Regions from separate parts of the Nonomuraea sp. NPDC048892 genome, predicted to be linked through region 2. Evidence: riboswitches for the same ligand, from Rfam matches in the RefSeq annotation. Region 2 holds a riboswitch; each other region holds the start of a gene.

What was found. Region 2 has a riboswitch for thiamine pyrophosphate ahead of AB0C28_RS25730 (FAD-dependent oxidoreductase). Riboswitches for the same ligand answer to the same signal wherever they lie in the genome.
Region 1: another riboswitch for thiamine pyrophosphate. It lies ahead of AB0C28_RS03135 (cytosine permease); the one in region 2 lies ahead of AB0C28_RS25730 (FAD-dependent oxidoreductase).
Region 3: another riboswitch for thiamine pyrophosphate. It lies ahead of thiC (phosphomethylpyrimidine synthase ThiC); the one in region 2 lies ahead of AB0C28_RS25730 (FAD-dependent oxidoreductase).

What each region holds. Positions count from the first base shown of each region.
Region 1 covers NZ_JBEZFZ010000001.1:628,041-632,920, reverse strand. The annotation lists gene AB0C28_RS03140 (methylated-DNA--[protein]-cysteine S-methyltransferase) at 1-277, shown strand, start outside; gene AB0C28_RS03135 (cytosine permease) at 237-1,574, opposite strand; TPP riboswitch at 1,564-1,676, opposite strand; gene AB0C28_RS03130 (rhodanese-like domain-containing protein) at 1,741-2,064, opposite strand; gene AB0C28_RS03125 (helix-turn-helix domain-containing protein) at 2,061-2,492, opposite strand; gene AB0C28_RS03120 (MFS transporter) at 2,570-3,973, shown strand; gene AB0C28_RS03115 (DNA-formamidopyrimidine glycosylase family protein) at 4,016-4,880, opposite strand, start outside.
Region 2 covers NZ_JBEZFZ010000007.1:355,662-360,541, reverse strand. The annotation lists gene thiE (thiamine phosphate synthase) at 1-425, opposite strand, end outside; gene AB0C28_RS25740 (Rv2175c family DNA-binding protein) at 403-777, opposite strand; gene AB0C28_RS25735 (FAD-dependent oxidoreductase) at 808-1,971, opposite strand; TPP riboswitch at 2,030-2,148, shown strand; gene AB0C28_RS25730 (FAD-dependent oxidoreductase) at 2,117-3,475, shown strand; gene thiS (sulfur carrier protein ThiS) at 3,472-3,672, shown strand; gene AB0C28_RS25720 (thiazole synthase) at 3,665-4,420, shown strand; gene pknB (Stk1 family PASTA domain-containing Ser/Thr kinase) at 4,719-4,880, shown strand, end outside.
Region 3 covers NZ_JBEZFZ010000027.1:79,453-84,332, forward strand. The annotation lists gene AB0C28_RS46510 (SDR family oxidoreductase) at 1-201, shown strand, start outside; gene thiC (phosphomethylpyrimidine synthase ThiC) at 218-1,762, opposite strand; TPP riboswitch at 1,755-1,867, opposite strand; gene AB0C28_RS46520 (hypothetical protein) at 1,957-2,307, shown strand; gene AB0C28_RS46525 (universal stress protein) at 2,320-3,153, shown strand; gene AB0C28_RS46530 (cellulose binding domain-containing protein) at 3,282-4,304, shown strand; gene AB0C28_RS46535 (YbaK/prolyl-tRNA synthetase associated domain-containing protein) at 4,351-4,851, opposite strand; gene AB0C28_RS46540 (winged helix-turn-helix domain-containing protein) at 4,841-4,880, opposite strand, start outside.

The sequences.
Region 1 (4,880 bases), on a different contig from region 2:
GCTGGCGACGCCGTTCGCGCGTACGGTGCTGCAGAAGACGATGGCCGTCCCCTACGGCACGACCACGACGCTGGAGGAGATCGGCCAGAGCATCGGCCGGCCGCGCGCGCTGCGCGCGATCGGCAACGCGCTGTCCTCCAACCCCGTCTGCGTGATCGTGCCCTGCCACCGGGTGGTGCGCGAGGACGGCGCGCTCGGCGACTACGCGGGTGGGCCCGTCGCCAAGCAGCACCTGCTCAACGTCGAACAGCGGGCCGGCGCAGCGCCAGGCCGATGAGCAGCGTGACGAGCGCGGCCACCAAGGCCCCGCCGAGCGCGCCGTTCATCCACGTCTGCCGGGTGAAGCCGATGGCCTCGCGCAGGCTCGCCCAGATCCCGTCCCACGCTTCGACCGTCGGCGTCGAGGTGGTCAGCCAGTAGGCCACGAAGCCGAGCGCCCACGGCACCACCATCGACCAGCGTGAGGGCGCGTCCTCCGCGGTGTTCCAGCCGGCGCCGCGGCGCAGCACGAAGTAGTCCACGGCCAGCACGGCGAACATCGGCACGAACACGGCCCCGATCACGCCCAGGAACGCGCCGTAGGACGTGACGTCCACCAGCAGCGCGATCACCACGGTGAGCACGCCGATGAGCACGGAGAAGACGCGCCGGTCCATCCGCGGCAGCAGGTTCTGCAGCGACATCGTGGTCGAGTAGACGTTGGCGAAGGACTGGTCGGTCTCGCGCAGGACCAGGATGCCGAAGAACAGCGCGCCCAGCGGCATCGCCACGAACGGGCCGAACACCGCGGTCCCGTCGGCCTGCACCGCGGCGACGCCCGCCAGCGCCACCGCGTAGACGCCGAGCCCGAGGCAGGCGACCTGGGCCAGGGTGTAGCCGCCGACCACGCCGGTGAAGGCGGCCCTGCTGGAGCGCGAGTGGCGGGCGAAGTCCGCGGCCATGGGCACCCAGGACACCGACAGCGCGATCACGTAGTCGACCGCGGCGGGGAAGGCGGTCCACGTCCCGCCGGTCTGCGGGGGCGCCTCACGCAGGAAGAACACCGTGAACCAGACCATCGCGATGATCACGCCGACGGTGACGTACCGGCGCAGCAGCCGGATCGAGCCGAGCGGCCAGATGGTCAGCGCGGTGGTCAGCACCCCGGCCACGATCACCCACGCCTGGTACGGCACCGAGCCGAAGATCGCCGTGGCACCCTTGGCGATCACCCAGAGCTCGAAGGCGCCCCAGCCGAGCATCTGGACGATGTTCAGCACCGTCGGCACGTAGGAGATCCTGGCGCCGAACAGGCCGCGCAGCAGCACCATGGCCGGCTGCCCCGTACGGGTGCCGGGAATGGCCGACAGGCCCACCATGGCGGTGCCGATCAGGCTGCCCACCACCGTGGCGACGAGCGCGGCGCCCAGGGTGAGCGGGGCATCGCCCAGCGGGTTGATCAGGAACAGGGCGCCGGAGAAGCCGAGGAGGCTCACTCCGAGATTCGCCCAGAGCGCACCCTGATCGAGCACGCCCAGAGTCTTCGGCGCTTCGCCTTCGAGGGTCAGGGGGACTTCTTCGACGCCGTGCGACATCGCACACTCCCTACGCCGGCATTATCCGGACAGGTTCCGGCGGTCGGCAGCAGATGTGGCTGCCCTCTCAGCCCGGCACCCCGAGCTCCCGCGACGATATGTAATTTGCGCCCTCATCATGCCTTAATGACGGCAGAACCGCCATAGTGGGGGCCTTGTTACCGATTCAGGCGACGAACGGCTGTTGTCCCGTCTCGCTCACCATCGGCCGGCGGGAGAACTCCCACGACTGCATGCCGCCGCCGACGTTGATCGCTTCGCGCCCGAGCTGGTTGAGCCAGGCCGCGACCTGCATCGACCGGCCGCCCACGCGGCAGACGACGTAGACGGTCGTGTCGGCGGGGACCTCGTCGACCCGGCCCTGAATCTGGGTCATGGGGATGTGGACGGCCTGCGGCGCGTGGCCCGCCACCCATTCGTCCTGCTCGCGGACGTCGAGCAGGTAGGCATCGGCGGGAACGGCGCCCGCCTCGATCTCGGGAACGGTCATGACTCCATCATCTCGCGCCGCGCGTCGTAGGCGGCACGCGCCGCGGCGATCTCCTGTTGATGCGCCTCGGTCCACGTGACCAGGGACTTGATGGTCTCGTGCAGCGTACGGCCGAGCGGCGTCAGCGCGTAGTCCACCCGGGGCGGCACCACGGGGTGAACCGTGCGGCTGACCAGGCCGTCGCGTTCGAGCTGGCGCAGGGTGACGCTGAGCATGCGCTGGCTGACGCCGTCGATCTCGCGGCGCAACTGGGTGAAGCGCAGGCTCTGGCAGTCGAGCAGGGCGATGACCAGCAGCGACCACTTGTCCGCGATGCGGTCGAGGATCTGCCTGACCTCGCAGTCCTCCCGGGTGTCCCACTGCCAAACGTCGTAGTCGTCCATGGTGCCTTCGCGGTAACCGAGTGATTCGAAAGTGCCGTCTTCCATCGTCTTTCATGCTGACCCATGATGAGGACGGTTACAAGAGATAACCGATATGCAGAAAAGTAACCGGGGGTCTTGCGATGTCTGTTCCTGCCCGATCGTGGGGCGTGCTGATCGTTCTGTGCGGCGCCATCTTCCTTGAGGGCATCGACGTGGCCATGCTGAACATCGCCCTGCCGGCCATCAGGGCCGATCTGGGGCTGTCCACGGGCATGCTGAGCGGGGTCGTGAGCGCGTACGTGCTCGGCTACGGCGGTTTCATGCTGCTCGGCGGCCGGGCAGCCGACCTGCTGGGACGGCGGCGGATGTTCCTGCTCTGGCTGGTGGTGTTCCTGGTCTTCTCGGGGCTCGGCGGTTTCGCGAACGAGGGGTGGGTGCTGCTGCTGGCCAGGTTCGTCACGGGGGTGGCCGCCGCGTTCCTGACGCCGGCCGGGCTCTCGCTGATCACCACGACCTTTCCCGAGGGCCGGCTGCGCAACAAGGCCCTGCTCATCTACGCGGGCACGGCGGCGGGCGGCTTCGCGCTCGGGCTCGTGGCCGGCGGGCTGCTGACCGCGATCGGCTGGCGCTGGGTGTTCTTCGCGCCCGTGCTGATGTCGCTGCTCATCCTGATCGCCGCCGTCCCCCTGATCAGGGAGCCGGCCAGGGAGCACCGGCCGGCGGCCGGCGGGTTCGACGTGCTGGGCGCGGTGACGATCACGGGCGCGATGATGCTGCTGGCGTACGGCGTCGTACGTCTTGAGCACCCGGCCGACGGCTGGCCGCTCACGGTGGCGGCCTTCGCCGGCGGGCTCGCGCTGGTGGCGGCGTTCACCGCCGTCGAGCGCCGGTCGGCCAGCCCGCTCGTCCGGCTCGGCCTGCTGCGCTCGGCGCCGCTGATCCGGGCCAACGTGATGGCCGCCCTGCTCACGGCCTCGTTCTTCGGCTTCCAGTTCCTGGTCACGCTCTACCTCCAGGAGCTGCGCGGGTGGTCGACCGTGCAGACCGGCCTGGCCCTGCTGGCGGCGGCCATCGACGTGGTGCTCGCCCCGGTGCTCACGCCCTGGCTGGTCAACCGGTACGGCAGCGCCAGGGTCGTGCTCGGCGGCCTGCTGTCGGGCCTGCTGGCCTACGCGTTGTTCCTCGGGGTGGGGCTCGACTGGACGTACGCGGCCATGCTGCCCTCCATGCTGCTCATCGGCCTGATGTTCGCCTTCGTCTACGGCCCGGTGACCATCGTGGCCACGGACGGCGTCGCCGAGCACGAGCAGGGGCTGGCGGGCGGGCTGATCAACTCCTCGTTCCAGTTCGGGGCGGCGCTGGGCCTGTCGATGGTGACCGCGGTCAACGTGGCCGCCCTGGGCGGAGCCACAGACCCCGAGGCCGGGCTGGCCGCGATGCGGACGGCGCTGCTGGTGCCCGTCACGGCCACGCTGCTGGGCGCGCTCGTCGCCGTGAGCGGCCTGCGTACGCGAACGAGAGACTGCGCCCTCAGCGCCGCGTGAAGCCATCGGGGCACGCGGCCAGGAGGGGCCGGTCCGAACCGGCTATTTGAGAAGTTTGGACAGGCGGCGGTCGGCCAGCGGCTTGCCGCCTGTCTGGCACGTGGGGCAGTACTGGAGCGAGGAGTCGGCGAACGAGACCTCCCTGATCGTGTCGCCGCACACGTCGCACGGCTGCCCCGCCCGGTTGTGCACGCGCAGCCCCGACTTCTTCTCCGCCTTCAGGTCCTTGGCCGCCAGCCCGTGGGCCCGCTCGACCGCGTCGGCCAGCGTGGTGACGATGGCCTCGTGCAGGTCGGCGATCTGGGCGTCCGTCAGGCTCGCGGCGATCTTGAACGGGGACATCTTGGCGGCGTGCAGCACCTCGTCGGAGTAGGCGTTGCCGATGCCGGCGATGACCTTCTGGTCGCGCAGCAGCCCCTTGATCTGGGTGCGGTTGCCGCTCACGATGCGCTTGAGCGCCTCGACCGTGAAGGAGTCGGCGAGGGGGTCGGGGCCGAGGGCGGCGACGCCGGGCACTTGGTCCGGATTTTTCGTGACATAGACGGCGAGACGCTTCTGCGTCCCCGCCTCGGTCAGCTCGAACCCCGGCGCCAGGCCCTCGTCGTCGGGCGCCAGCCGCACCCGCACGGCCAGCGGCCCCTTGCCCGGCCGCACCGGCTTGGCCCCCGACAGGTCGTCACGCCAGCGCAGCCACCCCGCGCGGGCGAGATGGATGACCAGATGCAGACCGTCGCAGTCGAGGTCGAGGAACTTGCCGTGCCTGGTCACGCCGGTGACGGTCAGCCCGCCGAGCGCACTGACCGGCGGATCGAACGTCTTGAGCGCCTGGAAGGCGACCACGTCGACCCCCAGGACCGTGCGGCCCACCGCCCGCTCGCGCAGGAAGTGGGTGAGCGACTCCACCTCG
Region 2 (4,880 bases):
GGCTTGGTCGGGGTGGGCCAGACGGGCCCGCAGCAGAAGTAGTCGACGCCCTCCTCCACAGCCGCGGCGGAAGCCTCGGCGGCGGAGTGGGTGGACCGTCCGATGACGATGTCGTCGCCGAGTATCTCTCGCGCGACCGTCACAGGAAGGTCGTCCTGCCCCAGATGGAGCACGTCGGGGCGGGCGGCGTACGCGACGTCCGCCCGGTCGTTGACGGCCAGAAGTTTGCCGTGCCGGTCGCAGGCGTCGCGGAAGACCTCGAGGAGCGCGAGTTCTTCGCGTGCCTCAAGACCCTTCTCCCGCAGCTGGATGATGTCCACGCCGCCGGCCAGCACCGTGTCGAGGAACTCCGCCAGATCGCCGCGGTCGCGGCGGCCGTCTGTGCAGAGATAGAGGCGCGCGTCAGAAAGCGAGGGCTTGGGCACGCCGCTTGACCTCGGTATGACGGCCGGCCCTGATCGCCTCGACGGGCGATCCTGGCAGCGACTCGTCGGGGGTGAAGAGCCAGCGCAGCGACTCCACGTCGTCGTAGCCGGCATCCTGCAACACCGTCAGGGTGCCGGGCAGGCCCTTCATCACGTCCTTCCCATCGAGGAACACCGCGGGCACCTGTGGCCCGCCGCCGCCCCGGCGCACGCCGAGGAGCTTGTGGTCCTTCAGGAGCTGCTTGGCCCGGCCGATCGAAAGGTCGAGGCGCCTGGCCACTTCGGGGAGCGTGAGCCACTCGTCGATGAGCTGCTCGGTCTCCCGGTCGATCTGTGCAACAGAAAGCGTCACGAAACCACAACTACCACATGCCGTGCTTGCTCAAACAACACAATCCCGTAGAGAGACTTGTGGATCTACCAGGCGTTCCGTGTCCAGACGGTGACCGGCGTCGATGATCCGCCGCCCCTGTACGAGGTCGCGCGGCCGGTCCACGGCCAGTACGGCGGCCAGAGTGTCGTCCTCGGTGAGCCAGACGGCCGACCATTTGCCTTCTGGCTCGCCCCGGTAGACGAGCCGCTCGCCGGCCGGATGGTGTCCGGCGTACTGGATCATGTGGCCGAACTGCTCGGACCAGAAGTAGGGCACCGGGTCGTAGACCGCCTCCTCCCCCAGCAGCGTCGCGGCGGCGACCTCGGGGGCGTTGAGCGCGGTGTCCCAGTGTTCGACCCTGAGCCTGGTGCCCCAGCGGCGCGACCACCAGGCGGCGCAGTCGCCCACGGCGACGGTGCCGGGCAGCGAGGCGCGCAGGTGCTCGTCGGTGACGACGCCGTTGTGCAGGTCGATGTCGGCATCGGCCAGCCATCCGACGGCGGGTCGTACGCCGATGCCGGTGACGACCACGTGGGCCTCGATGAACTCACCGCCCACCAGCCGCACACCGCCCTCGTCCACGGAGTCGACCATGGCCCCGAGGCGCAGGTCGATGCCGTCGTACCAGGGCACGGTGCGCGCGCCGATCTCGGCGCCGACGGCGGTGCTCAGCGGGGCCCGCGCGCTCTCGACGACCGTCACCTCGCAGCCGGCGCGGCGGGCCGCGGTGGCCACCTCGGCGCCGATCCAGCCGGCGCCGATGATCGCCACGCGGGCGCCGGGGACGAGCACGGCGCGCAGCTCGTGGGCGTCGTCGAGGGTGCGCAGCACGTGCTGGAGGCCGTCGCCCGGCAGCCTGATCGGCTCGGCGCCGGTGGCGATGACCAGGCCGTCGTAGCCGATCTCGCCCTCGGTGGTCTCCACGACGCCGGCGCGCAGCGACTTGGCGCTGACGCCCGGCCAGAAGTCGACCTCCAGGGCGTCGAGGTCGGTGTCGACGAAGCTCGTGTCGGCCTCGCCCTTCAGCACGGCCTTCGACAGGGGCGGCCGGTCGTAGGGCCGATGGCGCTCCTCGCCCATCAGCGTGATCCGGCCGGTGAATCCGCGCCCTCGCAGGGCCTCGACCGTACGCAGGCCGGCCAGGCCCGCTCCCACCACCACGACATGGTTCACGTTCAAGACCATAACGGGGGCGGTGCACGGCCGCCGCACCGAGGCCGTAGGCTGTGGAGGTAAGACGCGCGGGAGTCCGGCCGTTTCACCGGGCTGAGAGGAAGGCTGTGACGGGCCTTCGACCGCAAGACACCTGATCCGGATCATGCCGGCGAAGGGAGCGCAGGTGGATGTGATCGTGGGCGGCGGGGTCGTCGGCCTCTCCGTGGCGTGGCGGCTGGCCCGTGAGGGGCGCCAGGTCACCGTGGTCGATCCGGCGCCCGGGCGGGGTGCCTCCTATGCCGCGGCGGGGATGCTGGCCCCGGTCAGCGAGGTGACCTACACCGAGGCGCCGCTGCTGCGGCTCGGGGTGGCGTCGCTGCGCCGCTGGCCCGCCTTCGCCGCCGAACTCACCGAGGACGCCGGGCTCGCGGGCCCGGGTACGAACGTCGGCGCGGCCCCGGGCGCGGCTGCCGAACTCGCCGGTCCGAGGCTGGGCGCGGGTGCCGGGCTCGCCGGTGACGGCGCGGCCGGAGGAGATGCGCTCGCGCTGGATCTGCGGTCCGACGGGACGCTTGACGTCGCGTTCGGGGCCGACGACCTGGCGGCGCTGGACGAGCTGGCGGCGTTCATGGACAAGCTCGGGCTGCCGGTCGAGCGGCTCACCGGGCGCGAATGCCGCCGCCTGGAGCCGATGCTGGCCCCGTCCGTGCGTGGCGGGCTGCTGGCGCCCGGCGACGCCTGGGTGGATCCGCGCCGGGTGACCGCGGCCCTGCTGGCCGCGCTGGAGCGGCTTGGCGCCGAGGTGGTGCGCGCCCGCGTCACCGAGCTGCTGCGCGAAGGCGGCCGGGTCACGGGGGTACGCCTCGCGACGCCGGAGCCGTACGGGACCGGGCCTGGCGGCGGAGCCGGGGATGGCGGCGGGCACGGTGAAGTCAGACCGGGCGCCAAGGCGGAGACCCGTGCGGGCGCCAGGACGGGCGCCAGGAAGGAGACCGGCGCGGAGACCCGGGCCGAGATCAGGGCCGAGCGGGTCGTCCTGACCGCCGGCGCGTGGAGCGGCGAGCTGGCCGAGGTGCCGGTGCGGCCGGTCAAGGGGCAGATCATGCGGCTGCGCTCGCCGCAGCCGCTGCTGACCCGGTGCGTACGCGGCACCGTGCACGGCTCGTCGGTCTACCTGGTCCCCCGGGGCGACGGTGAGCTGGTGGTCGGCGCCACCCAGGAGGAGCTGGGCTTCGACACCAGGGTGACCGCCGGCGGGCTCTACGAGCTGCTGCGCGACGCCAGGGAGCTGGTTCCCGGCGTCACCGAGCTGGAGGTCGCCGACGTGGTGGCGGGGCTGCGGCCGGGCACCCCGGACAACCTGCCGGTCATCGGCCCCAGCGGGACGCCGGGGCTGACGTTCGCGACCGGGCACCACCGGGGCGGCGTGCTGCTCGCCCCGCTCACGACGGCCATCCTGCTGGGCGAGGAGGGCGAGCTGGCGGCGCTGTGCTCGCCGGAGAGATTTCAGGGAATTTCATGATTGTTACCATCAACGGGTCCGCGCACGAGGTGGCCGACGGCATGACCGTGGCGCAGGCCGTACAGACATTGACCACGGCCACCACCGGAGTGGCCGTGGCCGTGAACGACGAGGTGGTCACCCGCAGCGCCTGGGAGACGACGGCGCTCGGCGACAGTGACCGCGTGGAGGTCCTGACGGCGGTGCAAGGTGGATGATCTGATCATCGCCGGGGAGAAGTTCTCCTCCCGGCTCATCATGGGAACCGGCGGCGCGCCCTCGCTGGAGGTGCTGGACCAGGCGCTCGCGGCGTCGGGCACCGAGCTGACCACGGTGGCGATGCGCCGGCTCGACCCGGGCTCGCGCGGCACCGTGCTCGACGTGCTGCGCCGGCGCGACATCAAGGTGCTGCCCAACACGGCGGGCTGCTTCACCGCGGGCGAGGCCGTGCTGACCGCCCGGCTGGCCAGGGAGGCACTCGGCACGAACTGGGTCAAGCTGGAGGTCATCGCCGACGAGCGAACCCTGCTGCCCGACCCGATCGAGACGTTCGACGCGGCCGAGCGGCTGGTGGCCGACGGGTTCGTGGTGCTGCCGTACATCGGGGACGATCCGGCGCTGGCGCGGCGGCTCGAGCAGGCCGGGTGCGCGGCGGTGATGCCGCTGGGCGCGCCGATCGGCTCGGGGCTCGGCATCCGCAACCCGCACAGCATCGAGCTGATCGTGGAGGCCGCGTCCGTGCCGGTGATCCTCGACGCGGGCATCGGCACGGCCAGTGACGCCGCGCTGGCGATGGAGCTGGGCTGTGACGCGGTGCTCCTGGCCACGGCCGTGACCAGGGCGCAGCGGCCCGACCTCATGGCGGCGGCCATGAAGGGCGCCGTCGCGGCCGGGCGGCTGGCCCGCCAGGCGGGCCGCATCCCCCGCCGCCGCTACGCCGAGGCCTCCTCCCCGACGTCCCCGTAACCCAGCCGGCCCGGCCGACGGAACGGGCCCGCCGCAACCCGCCCGATCCCCTCCCCTCTCGTACGCGACGCGCCTGGCCGGATCCGAGTCCACCACCCGCCCGGCCAGGACCGCGACACGCCGGGGGCGCAGTCGCGGGATGTCACGGAGGGTGCCGGGACAAGCACCGAGAGAGCCGCGTTTCAGGGGTGTGAGGGGGCCGGGACGGGTTCGGCGGGGCGTCGTGACGAGAACGTCTCCGCATCGGTTTCGGGCGGTGGGGCCCTGCCAGTGGCAAAACGCCCGTAAACTCAGCGGGGTGGATACGACGACTGCGGACCCCCTGGTCGGGCGGCTCCTCGATGGGCGCTACCGCATCGAGAGCCGAATCGCCCGGGGCGGTATGGCGACCGTCTACCTCGCGCTGGACATCCGGCTCGACCGGACGGTGGCGCTGAAGGTCATGCACCGCTCGCTCGCC
Region 3 (4,880 bases), on a different contig from region 2:
GGGCCGGTGTGGACACCGCTGATCCCGGCCACCTTCCCCGAGGAGAAGGTGGAGTCGTTCGGTGAGCAGGTGCCGATGGGGCGACCCGCCGATCCCGACGAGATCGCCCCCTCGTACGTGTTCTTCGCCTCCAACCGGCTGTCGTCGTACTACACCGGCGAGGTCCTGGCCCCCATCGGCGGCGAGACGCTCCCCGGTTAGCCGAACGTCGGACGGATCACTCCACGTAGATGTTGCCGCCGAGCCGCCTGAACTCGGCCGCCTTCTCCTCGAACCCCGCCTGCCTGATGTCATGACTTATCCGCATCGAGCAGAACTTGGGCCCGCACATCGAGCAGAAGTGCGCGGTCTTGGCCGGCGCCGCCGGCAGCGTCTCGTCGTGGAAGGAACGGGCGGTGTCAGGGTCGAGCGAGAGGTCGAACTGGTCCTCCCAGCGGAACTCGAAGCGCGCGTCGGACAGCGCGTCGTCCCACTCCTGCGCCCGCGGATGCCCCTTGGCCAGGTCGGCGGCATGGGCGGCGATCTTGTACGTGATCACGCCGGTCTTGACGTCGTCCTTGTCGGGCAGGCCGAGGTGCTCCTTGGGGGTGACGTAGCAGAGCATGGCGGTGCCGAACCAGCCGATCATGGCGGCCCCGATGCCCGAGGTGATGTGGTCGTAGCCGGGCGCGACGTCGGTCACGAGCGGGCCCAGGGTGTAGAAGGGCGCGTCGTCGCAGAGCTCGCGCTGCAGGTCGACGTTCTCCTTGATCTTGTGCATGGGCACGTGGCCCGGCCCCTCGATCATCACCTGGACGTCGTGCTCGCGCGCGATGCCGGTCAGCTCGCCCAGCGTGCGCAGCTCGGCGAACTGGGCCTCGTCGTTGGCGTCCGCGATCGATCCTGGACGCAGCCCGTCGCCGAGCGAGAACGACACGTCGTAGCGGGCCAGGATCTCGCACATCTCGGCGAAGTTCTCGTACAGGAAGCTCTCGCGGTGGTGCGCGAGGCACCAGGCCGCCATGATCGAGCCGCCGCGCGAGACGATCCCGGTCTTGCGGGTGGCGGTGAGCGGCACGTACGAAAGCCGCACGCCCGCGTGCACCGTCACATAGTCGACGCCCTGCTCGCACTGCTCGATCAGCGTGTCGCGGTAGACCTCCCACGACAGCAGCTCCGGCCGGCCCTTGACCTTCTCCAGCGCCTGGTAGATGGGCACGGTGCCGACCGGCACCGGCGAGTTGCGCAGGATCCACTCGCGGGTCTCGTGGATGTCGTCGCCGGTCGACAGGTCCATGATCGTGTCGGCGCCCCACCTGGTGGCCCAGGTCATCTTCTCGACCTCCTCCTCGATCGAGGAGGTGACGGCGGAGTTGCCGATGTTGGCGTTGATCTTGACCAGGAACTCCCGGCCGATGATCATCGGCTCGGACTCGGGATGGTTGACGTTCGCGGGGATGATGGCCCGGCCCGCCGCGACCTCCTGCCGGACGAACTCGGGGCTCACCCCCTCGCGCACCGCCACGAACTCCATCTCCTTGGTCACCAGCCCGCGCCGGGCGCAGCCGACCTGCGTGACCGGCTCACCCGCCACCCGCCGCGCCTCGATCCACTCCTCCCGCAGGCGCGGCAGCCCACGCCGCGGGTCGGGCTCGAAGGAGGGGTCGGTGTAGGGGCCCGAGGTGTCGTACAACGTCACCGCCGAGCCGTTGGACAACCGGACCTGCCGCATCGGCACGCGGAGGTCACCGGAGTAGATCTTGGAAAAGCGCGCGCTGCTCATCGCGCAAACTCCCTTCGCCGGCATTACCCGGAGCAGGTTCTGGCGGTCGGCGGCTGTCAGCCGTCCTCTCAGCCCGGTCTGCACCGGGCTCCCGCGTTGGTCGGCGATGATCGTACCCACGCCTGCCCCCACCCGAAACCTGGCGTCGAGGTTTGACGATCGCCGTGAGCGGTACGGTCCCCATCAGGGGGAACATGAAGAGATTCGCTGCTGTCGCAGGACTACTCGTCGTGATGGCCGCGTCCGGCGCCACCGCAGCCGCCGGAGACGGCATGGACCAGCACGAAGTCAGCCAGGAACAGTACGACACTCTCATCGCCCAGTGCCGCTACGCCGACACGGGCAAGGCCAAGTGCCGTGCGGCGGTCAGAGAGATGTACCGCGTCGGCGCCGACGACAGGCGACTCGACTGCCGCACCTACTCCGGCGTGACCGTCTGCGGCACGCTGCGGCTCAGCAGGTCCGAGCGCGCCTGCGTCCGTGACTCCCAGGCGAACGGGATCTCGTTCCGCCGCGCCGAGGTCGAATGCTACGCGCTGTCCTGAGGAGCTGAACCTGTGATCATCGTCGGGGTGGACGGCTCCCGCGCCGGCCTGGAGGCAGCCGGCTGGGCCGCCGCCGAGGCCGCGCTGCGCGGATCGCCGCTGACCGTGGCGCACGCCGTGCCCAAGTGGGTGTGCGAGGAGGACACCGTACGTTACGCCGAGGTCGCCCGGTGGATGCGCGAGGGCGCCGACACCGTGCTCGCGGCGGCCCGCGACCGCGCCCTGCGGGAGTCTCCGCAGGTGCCGGTGGAGCAGGTCCTGCTGCCGGGCGATCCCCGTACCGCGCTGATCAAGGCGTCCGAGGACGCCGAGCTGCTGGTCGTCGGCAGCAGCGGCATCGGCGGCGTGCGCGGCCTGCTCGTCGGATCCGTCGCGCACGGCGTCACGGCGCACGCACGGACGAACGTCGTCCTCGTCCACGAACGTCCCCCGGCCGTCCGGGGCGAGATCGTCGCCGGCACCGACGGCTCGCCCAGCGCCGGGCAGGCACTGGAGTTCGCCTTCACCGAGGCGGAGCTGCGCGGGGCGCGGCTGCGCGCCGTACAGGCGTGGGCCTGGCCGCAGGCCGGCGGCTTCCCACCGGCCGACCGCGGCAGCGAACAGGACACGCTGCGCCGGCTCAAGGAGTCGCTGACCGAGCACCGGGAGCGGCACCCTGGCGTCGAGGTGGTGACGGAGGTCGTGCACGGCCATCCGGTCGAGGTGCTCCGCGAGACGGCCGCCGGGGCCGATCTGCTGGTGGTGGGGTCGCGGGGGCATGGGCAGTTGGCAGGGATGCTCTTGGGCTCGATCAGCCAGGCTCTCCTGCACCACACGCCCTGCCCGCTTGCGGTGGTCCGCAGCTGACCGCCGCCGTCGGCGGCTGAAAGTTACATCCGTACCCCCAGGTCAAGCGTCCCTCGTCGGTGACTTCCTTCCCGTCGCGCGGCCCGCGATCCTACGATCTGCGCAGGCTGACGACGGGAGAGCAGACCATGCGCAAGATCGGCTCCGTGCTGGCCGCGATAGTGGCGCTGGCCGCGGCGGTGCTGTTCGCCACCACGGCCACCGCGAGCGCAGCCCCCGTCAGGATCATGCCTCTGGGCGACTCGATCACCGGATCCCCCGGCTGCTGGCGCGCCCTGCTCTGGAACCGCCTCCAGAGCACCGGCCACACGAACGTCGACTTCGTCGGCACCCTGCCGCCCCAGGGCTGCGGGGTGGCGCACGACGGCGACAACGAGGGCCACGGCGGCTACCTGGCCACGAATGTGGCGAACCAGGGTCTGCTGACCGGCTGGCTCGCCGCCACCCGGCCGGACGTGGTGCTCATGCACTTCGGCACCAACGACGTGTGGAGCAACATCGCCCCCGCGACGATCCTCAGCGCGTTCACCACGATGGTGAACCAGATGCGGGCGAGCAACCCGAACATGAGGATCCTCGTCGCCAAGATCATCCCCATGAACCCCTCCAGCTGCGCCGACTGCGCCCAGCGGACCGTGACCTTCAACAACGCCATCCCCGCCTGGGCCGCCGCCACGACCACCCCGCAGTCGCCGATCACGGTCGTGGACCAGTGGACGGGCTTCAGCACCGCCACCGACACCTACGACGGGGTGCACCCGAACGCGGCGGGCGACCAGAAGATGTCCGACAAGTGGTACCCGCCCCTGGTGGACGCCCTCGACACCGTGGTCACACCACCGCCGCCTTCTGGTGGATGCGCCGCCACGTACCAGCGCACCGGCCAGTGGCAGGGCGGCTTCCAGGCCGAGGTCACCGTCACGAACACCGGCACCTCACCGATCAGCGCCTGGACGGTGGCATGGACGCTCGCCGACGGCCAGCGGATCACCCAGCTGTGGGGCGGGACGCTGAGCGCGAATAGCTCCTCGGTGACGGTACGGAACGCCGGCTGGAACGGGCAGCTGGCGCCGGGCGCGGCGACCACGTTCGGCTTCCTCGCCTCCTGGACCAGCACCAACACCGCCCCCGCACCCACCTGCTCAACCTGACCAGGAACGACACCTTCGGCGCGGCCGCCTGCATGCCGACCGCCGATCAGCTACCAGGGACCGTGATGTTGGCCACCCGCGGCGCCGCCAGCCGAACATAATCCTCGGTCACCAGCGCCACAGAACGATCAAGCCGCCCCGCGTTGAAATAAAGCTCAGGCTGATCCAGCAACGACGGATCGGCGACCAGTTCAAGCCTGGGATCGTAGCTGAACGGCAACACCGTCCCGCTCACACTCCCCGCCAGCTCCTCGGCCTTCTCCTTGGCGGCGAAGGACACGTACGTACCGTCGTGCAGCGCCTTGACGGCCTGCAGATCGAGCCGGGCATCACCGGGCACGACGGCCAGCACGTGACGCGTCTGCTTCTTACCCACCTTCACCATCACGATCAGGCACTTGGCGGCCTGCGCCACATCATGCCCGCGCAGGGCGCTGACCAGCTCGGTCCGGCCCTCGGGCGCGTGCTCGATCACCCGGTACCGCGCCCCGCCGGCATCCATGTCGGCGATCAGGCGCTCGTAGGCGCCGTTCGGCTCACCATTCACCGCTCAACAACTCCTTCGCCGCGGCGATC